DNA from 3 places in the Promicromonospora sp. NFX87 genome. Region 3 is predicted to be linked to each of the others. Evidence: predicted binding sites of a transcription regulator. Region 3 holds the regulator's gene; each other region holds the start of a gene.

Region 1 (3,271 bases), 610 kb from region 3:
TACGTGCGGCGCCCTCCAGGTCACCTTCACGGAGCTTGCGTTCCGCGTCGGTGCGCAGCTCGTCGAGCCGGGCACGCAGGTCACCGACGCGGTTGTGGCCCGCCTTCTCCGACTCCCAGCGCGCGGTGAGCGCGGCGAGGGCCTCACGACGGTCCGCCAGGTCGGCGCGGAGTCGCTGCAGGCGCTCCTTGGAGGCCGCGTCCTCCGACTCGGACAGCACCACCTCCTCCATCTCGAGGCGCGTGACGGCACGCTGCAGCTCGTCGACCTCCACCGGGGAGGAGTCGAGCTCCATGCGCAGCCGCGACGCGGCCTCGTCGACCAGGTCGATCGCCTTGTCGGGCAGCTGCCGACCGGAGATGTAGCGGTCGGAGAGCGATGCGGCGGCCACGAGGGCGGAGTCCGCGATCGTCACCTTGTGGTGCGCCTCGTAGCGCTCCTTGAGCCCGCGCAGGATCGCCACGGTGTCCTCCACCGAGGGCTCACCCACGAAGACCTGCTGGAACCGCCGCTCCAGGGCCGGGTCCTTCTCGATGTGCTCGCGGTACTCGTCGAGCGTGGTGGCGCCCACCATGCGCAGCTCACCGCGGGCGAGCATCGGCTTGAGCATGTTGCCCGCGTCCATCGCGCCCTCGCCTCCGGCGCCCGCGCCGACCACGGTGTGCAGCTCGTCGATGAAGGTGACCACCTCGCCGTCGGACGCCGTGATCTCCTCCAGAACCGCCTTGAGGCGCTCCTCGAACTCGCCGCGGTACTTCGCCCCGGCCACCATCGAGGCCAGGTCGAGCGCGACGAGGCGCTTGCCCTTGAGGGACTCGGGCACGTCACCGGCCACGACCCGCTGGGCCAGCCCTTCGACGACCGCCGTCTTGCCGACGCCCGGCTCACCGATGAGTACCGGGTTGTTCTTGGTGCGGCGGCTCAGCACCTGGATCACGCGACGGATCTCCGAGTCCCGGCCGATCACCGGGTCGAGCTTGCCGTCGCGGGCGCGCTGCGTCAGGTCGGTGCCGTACTGCTCGAGCGCCTTGTACGTGCCCTCGGGATTGGGGCTCGTGACCCGGCCGGCCCCACGGACGGCGGGCAGCGCGGCGCGCAGGGCGTCGGCAGTGGCTCCGGCGTCGGACAGGATCTGGGCCGCGGGCGACTGCCCTGCCGCGACGGCGATGAGCAGGTGCTCGGTGGAGACGTACTCGTCACCCAGCCCCTGTGCTTCCTTGGACGCCAGGTCCAGGACGGTGGCCATGGCCCTGCTCGCGCTCGGCTGGGCGGTGGTCGTGCCACTGGCCTGGGGCAGCGCCACCAGAGCCGCGCGCACGCGCTGACCGATGGTCTGGGCACTGGCCCCGACCGCATCGAGCAGGCCGACGGCGACGCCGCGCTCCTGCTGGAGCAGCGACGCCAGCAGGTGGACCGGCTCGAGCTGCGGGTTGCCGGCAGCCGACGCCGACTGGATCGCGTCGCCGATCGCCTGCTGCGACATGGTCGTGAACTTGGTGTCCATGAGGCCTCCCAGGATGGTGCTGAAGTCTTGCGCGGCAGGACCGCGTTCAAAGTTGAGTCTACTCCGCTCAACCCTGGAATTCACTGTAGCGTGCGCCACCCACACTCGTACCGTTGCGGCATGAACACCCAGGTGATCGTCCTCAACGGCGGTTCGAGCTCCGGGAAGTCCGGCCTAGCGCGCGGCCTGCAGACCGTCCTGCCCGATGCCTGGCTGTCCCTCAGCATCGACACCCTCGTCGACGCGATGCCCGCCCGCCTGACCACCGGGGGCGACGGGATCGGTTTCGCGGACGACGGCGGCGTCGACGTCGGGCAGGAGTTCATGGCGCTGCAGGACGCCTGGATCGCCGGGCTGGTCGCCATGGCACGCGCCGGGGCGCACATCGTGGTCGACGACGTGTTCCTCGGGCGCGCCGCGTCCCAGCGGCGCTGGCTCGATGCCCTGGGCGACGTCCCGACCCTGTGGGTCGGCGTGCGCTGCGACGCGGCGGTCGCGGAGGCGCGCGAGGCCGCCCGCGGCGACCGCGTCGCGGGCATGGCCGCGAAGCAGGCAGACGTCGTCCACGAGGGGGTCACCTACGACCTAGAGGTCGACACCACGCACACCAGCTCGATGGACTGCGCACGGACCATCGCGGCACACCTGAGATCATCGCGGGGTGAGCGAACAGACTGACGAGTCCCTGACACCTCCCCGCGCCGTCCTCGTCGGGGTCGTCGGCGGCACCTTCTCCGGGCTGTTCGGTCTGGGTGGCGGCATCGTCATGGTGCCGCTCCTGACGTCGCTCGGCGGCCTCACGCAGCGCCGGGCCAGCGCCTACTCGCTCGCGGCGATCCTGCCCGCGGCGATCGTCGGGTCCATCCCGTACCTGACCCACGACGCCGTCGACCTGATCGCCGCCGGACTGCTCGTCGTGGGCGCGGTGATCGGCGCCGTCGTCGGCGCGCGGCTGCTCGCCCGCGTGCCGGAAACCCTGCTGCGCTGGCTCTTCGTCGGGGTGCTGGTCGCGGGGATCGTGCGGTCCGTGATGGACGCGTTCGGGGAACCGCCGTCCGTCGACACCGCCGAGGGGCTGCCCAGCGTGCTCGACGGGGCGGGAATGATCGGGCTCGGCCTGGTCATGGGCGTCGCGTCCGGCCTGCTCGGCATCGGCGGCGGTCAGCTCGCCGTCCCCGGCCTGTCCGCACTGTTCGACTTCGCACCCGCGCTGGCCAAGGGCACGTCGCTGGTCGCGATGATCCCGACCGCGATCTCCGGCACCTGGGTCAATGCCCGCAACCGGCTGGTCCACCTGAAGATGGCCGCGCTCATCGGCCTCGTGGCATCGGGCTTCTCGTTCGGCGGCGCGAGCCTGTCGGTGGTCATGCCCGACGACGTCGCGTCGATCGCGTTCGCCGCGCTCCTCGTCTTCGCCTTGGTCCAGCAGATCCGCAAGGCCCTCCAGAAGCCACGGCACTGAGCAGCGAGGCCGATGCCTGGGTGATCGGTAGTCCGTCAGGTAATCGGCAACTCGGACTGCCGATCACGTGACGGATTGCCGATCACCGAGTCGGTGTCCAGCTCCCGCAGCACCGCTGCGCACTCCGCGGCGACCGCTACCGCTACGTCGCGGGCGGTGTCCGCCTCCCGCTCCGGGACCACGCGCTGCACGGCGCCCTCGGTGAGCAGGTCGACGGCCCGGATGTGCTGAGCCTCCGCCATCTGCTCCGCGTGCGTGGTGTCCCCGTGCACGATGACGCTCGCCCCCTCGGGCGGCAGCGGCGA
Region 2 (3,271 bases), 1.5 Mb from region 3:
GAGAGCACGCCGTGCTGCGGCATCTGGCCGGTGGGCTGCCCGAGGACGGCCTGCCAGGTGCTGCCGCCGTCGGTGGAGCGGTAGAGAGAGGTCGACGAGTCGCCGACGCCGACGTAGATCGTCTTGCTGCCGCTCGGGCCGTACGTCACGAAGGAGATGCCCCCGCCGCTGCTCGCCCCGTCCTTGACGGGGAACGAGGAGACCTGGCTCCATGTCACGCCGTAGTCGGTGCTGCGCCACAGGCCGTTCTTGCGGCTGCCCAGCAGCAGGGTGCCGTGGTCGGCCGGGTCGACCACGAGCCGTTCGCCCGCCCCGCGGCCGTCCTCGTTGCTGCCCCCCTTGAAGGGCAGATTGGTGCGCTTGAAGGTGCGGCCCCGGTCGGTGGAGCGCAGGATCGCGCCGTTGCCCGCCCAGTTGTTGGTGTAGGTGCCCGCCATGAGGTAGAGCCGGTTGGGGTCGACGGGGTCGGTGGCCACCGCGTCGATGCCCAGCAGGTTCCAGTCCTTCTCGCCGAGCCAGTCGGTCAGCGGGATCCAGCGCTCGGCCGTGGCGTTCCAGCGGTAGGCGCCGCCCATGTCGGTGCGCGCGTACAGCAGGCCCTTCTCCTTCTGGTTGAACACCAGCCCGGTGACGTAGCCGCCGCCCACCACCTGGACGTTCTTCCACTTGTACGATCCGGACCCAGCCGTCTGGGGCTGGGCCGACGCCGCCAGCTCCTGCTGGACGCTGGTGCCGGCGGAGGAGCCGTTGTCATCGAGCACCGTGCCACTGCGCACGGGGGCCTGCTGGTTGTCGGCGCTGCCGTCGACCGTCGTGGACGGCGAGTCCTCCCGCGCGGACACGAGGCCTGGCGCGACGACGGCGGTCAAGCCGGCCAACGGCGAGTCCTCCTGCGCGAACACGAGGCCTGGCGCGACGACGGCGGTTACGCCGACCAACAGACCGGTGGCGATCCAGCGGCGGCGGTAACGCCCGCGGCGCCCGCGGCGCGCGCGGTGCGTGGGGTTGTCCATGGGGATGTGCTCCTTGTATGTGATTCACCGGAGGAGGTGGATCAGGCAACGGAGTGGCCTGATCCACCTCCTAGTGGTCACAGACACTGCAAAAGGTTGCCGCTGGCCGGGATCCTCTTCAGGCTCGTTTGTGGGCGCTACGCACCATGACCACCACGGCTCACCGTCCGCCGTCGGCGAACCCGGAAATTGAGTCGGGTCGACTCAGGTTGAGACTGACATCAATCCCATCCGGAGGAGAACACCATGACCACCGTTCTGACCCGTTCGCCGTTCACCCACACGTGGCTCCGCGACCCGTGGAGCCCGCAGTCCGCCGACGCCCAGGGCCCCGTGCCCGCGGCCGACGTCTACCGCGAGGGTGAAGACCTCGTCGCCCGCCTCGACCTGCCGGGCGTCGACCCGGCGGCCGACATCACCGTCGAGGTCGAGGGCCGCAAGCTCGTCGTCCGCGGCGAGCGCAAGGACCAGCGCCCGGAGGAGTCCGAGGGCCGCCGCATCTCGGAGGTCCGTTTCGGCTCCTTCCGTCGCACGGTCACGCTGCCGAAGACCGTGGACGGCGACGCCGTCACCGCGTCCTACGACGCAGGCGTGCTGACGGTCACCGTCCCCGGCGTCTTCGCCGGCACGACGCCGCAGCGCATCGAGGTCACGACCGCCGCCTGATCACCTCAGCGGCCTCACGACGGCGCCCGACCGCACCCAGCGGCCGGGCGCCGTCCGCGTTCCCGGCCATGTGCGGGCAGCCGTGGGACGACTCGGGGAAAACCCGTATGTGCCGATCTGACCGTTGTGCGGTGCCGCCTGACGCCGCTACTTTTCGTGAGCACTGTTTCGTCATCACTCACGCATCGCCCGTGACACACCGGAGTGCGCGCGCGACTGCCGCTGCTGTGCCCGTCGCGCGGTTCCGTGCGGCGGGAGAGACATGTTCGCGAAGGAGCGTTCGATGCGTAGCACGAGGCACCGCACCACCCGCACCGCCCTGACGGCGGTGGCAGCCCTGACCCTTGTCCTGTCGGCCTCGCTCGTCACCTCCGCCGCGGCGGCACCCGAGGGGTCCGACGGCGGGGCCGCGCCGGCGTCGGGCACCGCTGCCGCGCAGGACGCCGCTGCCCTGGCCGCCCTGACCTGGTCCGACGAGTTCAACGGCGCCGCGGGCAGCGCGCCCAACGGCGCCAACTGGAACTTCGAGACCGGCGCGGGCGGCTGGGGCAACAACGAGCTGCAGAACTACACGAACTCGCGGAACAACTCCGCCCTGGACGGCAACGGCAACCTGGTGATCACCGCCCGCCAGGAGGGCAGCGGCTACACCTCCGCCCGGCTCACGACCAAGGGGAAGGTGCAGCCGCAGTACGGCCGCCTGGAGGCGCGGATCAAGATCCCGCGCGGGCAGGGCATCTGGCCGGCGTTCTGGATGCTCGGCGGCCAGTTCCCGGGCACGCCGTGGCCCAACTCCGGCGAGATCGACATCATGGAGAACATCGGCCGCGAACCCAACCGGGTGCACGGCACGCTGCACGGCCCGGGCTACTCGGGGGCCAACCCCATCACCGGGTCGTACCAGCACCCGCAGAACTGGTCCTTCGCGGACGACTTCCACACCTTCGCGATCGACTGGAGCCCCAACTCGATCACCTGGCTCGTGGACGGCAACGCCTACCAGACGTTCACACCGGCGAACACGGGCAGCAACCCGTGGGTCTTCAACCAGCCGTTCTTCTTCATCCTGAACGTCGCGGTCGGCGGCAACTGGCCCGGTTACCCCGACGGGACCACGCAGTTCCCGCAGCAGATGGTCGTCGACTACGTGCGCGTCTACGACTCCACGGGCGGCGGAGGCAGCCGCACGGGCACGATCCGGGCGAGCAACGGCATCTGCCTCGACGTCGCGGGGGCCGCCACGGCGAACGGCACGCCCATCCAGCTCGCGAACTGCAACGGCAACACGGCGCAGCAGTGGACGGTCGGCACGGACGGCACCGTGCGCGCGCTCGGCAAGTGCCTCGACGTGTCCGGGGGCGGCACCGCGGCGGGCACCGCCGTCCAGCTCTGGGACTGCAACGGCACCGGAGCCCAGCAGTGGGCCTCGACCAGCGGCACGCTGGCGCTGCGCAACCCGCAGTCGGGCCGCTGCCTGCAGCCGGTCGGCCGGGTGCAGACCGACGGCACCCGCACCGAGATAGCCAACTGCGACGGGAGCACCGTCCAGCGCTGGACGCTGCCGTAGCCCAGGTCCGTTGGTCGAGCCTCCT
Region 3 (3,271 bases):
TGGCGTCGGTCTGGATCCGGCCGAACGACTGGGAGCACCCGGCCGCTGAAGCGCTGGCAGAGGCATTGGCTGAGGGCCGCGGAGTGATAGCACCCGCGGAGCGTCTTGGTGCCGCTCGGGCCGCCGTCGGCGCCGGGATCACCGAGGCGCTGGACGACGTCGCCTGCCTGTACGCCGCTTTCGGCCGCCCCACCGACGTCGGCGCGCTGCGTGCCGCGGCGATCGGCTGGGTCGGAGAGCGCGAGCGGGTCCCCTACCAGGTGGCCACGCACGACCCGTCAACAGGCCTGCCGACCGGTGAGTACCTGGGCGAGCGACTGCGCGAGACCTACGGCACCGCGCAACGCGTCGGCTCCACCGCCGGAACCACCCACTGCCTGCTCGTGCTGGACGTCGGCCTCGACAGCCTCGACACCTGGCAGCGGCTCGCGCGCTCGGCGGCGATCGGCCGCACCCTGCACCAGGTCTTCGGTGAGGGCCACCCGATGGCCGCTGTCGGCGACGGCACCTTCGTGGTGCTGTGCGAGCGCGGCCCCGCCACCGCGGAGCTCGGTCAGTCGCTGCGCCGCGTGGTGGAGCGCAACGCCGAGGTGCTCGGCCTCACCACCGAGGTGCGCAGGCCGACCCGGGTGTGGGTGGAGCGCCTGCCGGGGACGCACGACGACGCGCTGCTCCTCCTGGACCACCTGGCTCGCTGAGCCGCTGAGCCGCTGAGCCGCGGACGTCGAACCGCGGACGTCGAACGAACAAGCGAGAGCGCCCGCTCACCGTCGAGCGGGCGCTCTGCCTCGTTCTTGCCCCGGCGCTTGCTACAGGGCCGGTCCGCGCTCCTGGAAGGTGAGGCAGTCGGCGTGCCCCGGCTGCTCGGGCCCAGCACCCACGCGGATCGACGCGGCGCCGCACTCCAGGTGGTCGTTGTGCACGCACTCACCGCGCTGGCAGGCACCGACGTGCGCGATGACCTTGTCGAGGCCGCCCTTGGTGCTCAGCGGGATGAACGTCGCGCACGAGGCGTCACCCTCGTGACCTGCGATGGTGACGGCCCCGGCGTGGCAGCCGTGGTCGTGGTTGTAGCCGCAGCCGTCGATCGAGCACTCGGCGACCTCGGGCATTTCCATCAGCGTGCTCATGACTCACTCCTCGTTGGTCCGCGCTTGAACTTCCGGAATATCTCGATCATATTCCGGAAATGCAGAACGTGTAGAGCAAGGAATGCCTTACCTATCTCTTTCGGCGCATTCTCGATTAACGAAAGAATTGCGTTACCGAAATTGGCCGGTGGCCGGGAGCGCTCAGTCCTCGCGCCGAGGTGACGGCCGCCAGAGCACCACTGCTCCACCGCCGACGCCGCGATGCTCGAGGTCGACGCGCATCGCCGCGCTCCGGACCCGCTGGCCACGCTGCACGACGACGACGTCGCCGGCGGCCGGACCCGCGGCGAACACGCGCCCCTCCTCCTGGACCCGCATCAGCAGGTCACCGAGGCGTTCCTCCAGGACCGAGACGTGCGCCTCGAGGGCGAGGATGCGCTTGATCCCGGCCAGGTTGATGCCCTCGACCTGCGCGAGCCGCTGTACCTGCAGAAGACGCGCCACGTCCCGGCGCGAGTAGCGGCGGCCACGGCCACGAGTTCGCCGGGGTACCACCAGGCCGAGCCGGTCGTACTGGCGCAGGGTCTGCGGGTGCATGCCGGCCAGCTCCGCTGCCTTGGAGACGGTGAGCACGGGTGCGTCGTCGTCGAGCATGTGCCCCTCCCTGTCTCGTTCGCTCGGAACTGCGTGCGGGCAGGTTAACCGACCGCGGCGCGGTGGGGACCGTGCCCCACCGCGCTTGCGGTCATTCCGTCGCCCGCTCGACCAGACCGGCGCGTACGTCCTCGCCGTCGCTCTCCGCGGCGAACGTCTCGATCGCCTGCCTGGCCTTCTTGCTGAGCTTCTGCGGCACGACCACCTGGACGCTGACGAGCAGGTCGCCGTTCGCGGTCGCCGTGTGCACGCCGCGCCCCTTGACGCGCAGCGACCGTCCCGACGGGGTGCCCGCAGGCACCTTCAGCCGCACGGTGGTGCCGTCGAGGGTCGGTACCTCCAGCGTGGTCCCGAGTGCGGCCTCGGCGAACGTGACGGGCACGGTCATGCGCAGGTCGAGCCCGTCCAGCGTCCAGACGGGATGCGGCGCCACGTGCACCGTGACCACCAGGTCACCCGCGGGGCCACCGGCGACGCCCGGCTTGCCCTTGCCGCGCAGCCGGATCTTCTTGCCGTCGTTGATCCCCGCGGGGATCCGGGCGGTGATGGTGCGGCCGTTGACGTCCAGCTCGGCGGTAGTGCCCTCCACTGCCGCACGGAACGGCAGCGTGACCTGCGCGACGACGTCGGCACCCTTGGTCGGCGCACCGAACCCCGTCGGGCCGGTCGAACCGTAGGCGGACCGGCCCCCGGCGCCGAACATCGAGCCGAGGATGTCCTCGAAGCCCGGGGATGCGCCACCGCCCTGCGAATAGCGGACCCGTGGCCCACCCCGGCCGGCGGGGCCCTGCCCGCCGCCGAACATGGCGCCCATGATGTCCTCGAAGCCGCCCGCCCCGGCACCGCCGGGCCCGGCGGAGAAGCGAGCGCCACCGGCCATCGCACGCACCGCGTCGTACTGCCGGCGCTGCTCCGGGTCGGACAGCACCGAGTACGCCTCGCCGATCTCCTTGAACCTGGTCTCGGCGGACGCGTTGCCCTGGTTCTGGTCGGGATGGTGCTGCCGCGCCAGCTTGCGATAGGCCTTCTTGATGGCCGCGTCGTCGGCGTCCTTGGGTACGCCCAGCACGGCGTAGAAGTCCTTCTCCATCCAGTCCTGACCGGTCATGGCACCTCCTTCCGCGTCGATATCGGTGGTCGGGCTTGCCGAGACCTTGGTCTCGGCAAGCCCGACCACCGAGAAGTCACTCCGGTCCGACGACGCCCACGCGTGCCGCCCGGACCACCTTCTCGCCGATCTTGTACCCGGGCTCCACCACGAGGTTCACCGTGGAGGCTGTCGCGTCAGCGTCGGTCGAGTGCATGAGCGCCTCGTGCAGGTTGGGGTCGAACTCCTCCCCCACCTTGCCGAACCGCTCGACGCCGAACTTCTGCAGGCTCTGGTCGAGCTTCTCCGCGATCGCCGCCATGGTTCCGCTCAGCTCGCCGTGCTGCTTCGCGCGCTCGACGTCGTCGAGCACGGGCAGCAGTGCGGCCAGCACGTCCTGCACGCCCCGGTTCCGCGCGGCCTCCTGGTCGCGCAGCGC

What was found. The regulator HspR, encoded in region 3, represses chaperone genes until heat shock. The targets are predictions, from matches to a motif close to AAGTTGAGTCNNNNNGACTCAACTT.
Region 1: clpB (ATP-dependent chaperone ClpB) is a predicted target of HspR. The motif match lies at 1,554-1,578, and genes of this name have one in related genera.
Region 2: ACNYC2_RS23030 (Hsp20/alpha crystallin family protein) is a predicted target of HspR. The motif match lies at 1,200-1,224, and genes of this name have one in related genera.

The regions. Positions count from the first base shown of each region.
Region 1 covers NZ_CP183413.1:5,986,759-5,990,029, forward strand. Annotated here, with positions in the region: gene clpB (ATP-dependent chaperone ClpB) at 1-1,504, opposite strand, end outside; gene cpt (chloramphenicol phosphotransferase CPT) at 1,625-2,182, shown strand; gene ACNYC2_RS26830 (sulfite exporter TauE/SafE family protein) at 2,166-2,966, shown strand; gene ACNYC2_RS26835 (carboxyl transferase domain-containing protein) at 3,002-3,271, opposite strand, start outside.
Region 2 covers NZ_CP183413.1:5,124,543-5,127,813, forward strand. Annotated here, with positions in the region: gene ACNYC2_RS23025 (xyloglucanase) at 1-1,013, opposite strand, end outside; gene ACNYC2_RS23030 (Hsp20/alpha crystallin family protein) at 1,260-1,679, shown strand; gene ACNYC2_RS23035 (family 16 glycosylhydrolase) at 1,963-3,246, shown strand.
Region 3 covers NZ_CP183413.1:69,733-73,003, reverse strand. Annotated here, with positions in the region: gene ACNYC2_RS00320 (hypothetical protein) at 1-698, shown strand, start outside; gene ACNYC2_RS00315 (DUF1540 domain-containing protein) at 810-1,130, opposite strand; gene ACNYC2_RS00310 (heat shock protein transcriptional repressor HspR) at 1,293-1,745, opposite strand; gene ACNYC2_RS00305 (DnaJ C-terminal domain-containing protein) at 1,837-2,853, opposite strand; gene grpE (nucleotide exchange factor GrpE) at 2,930-3,271, opposite strand, start outside.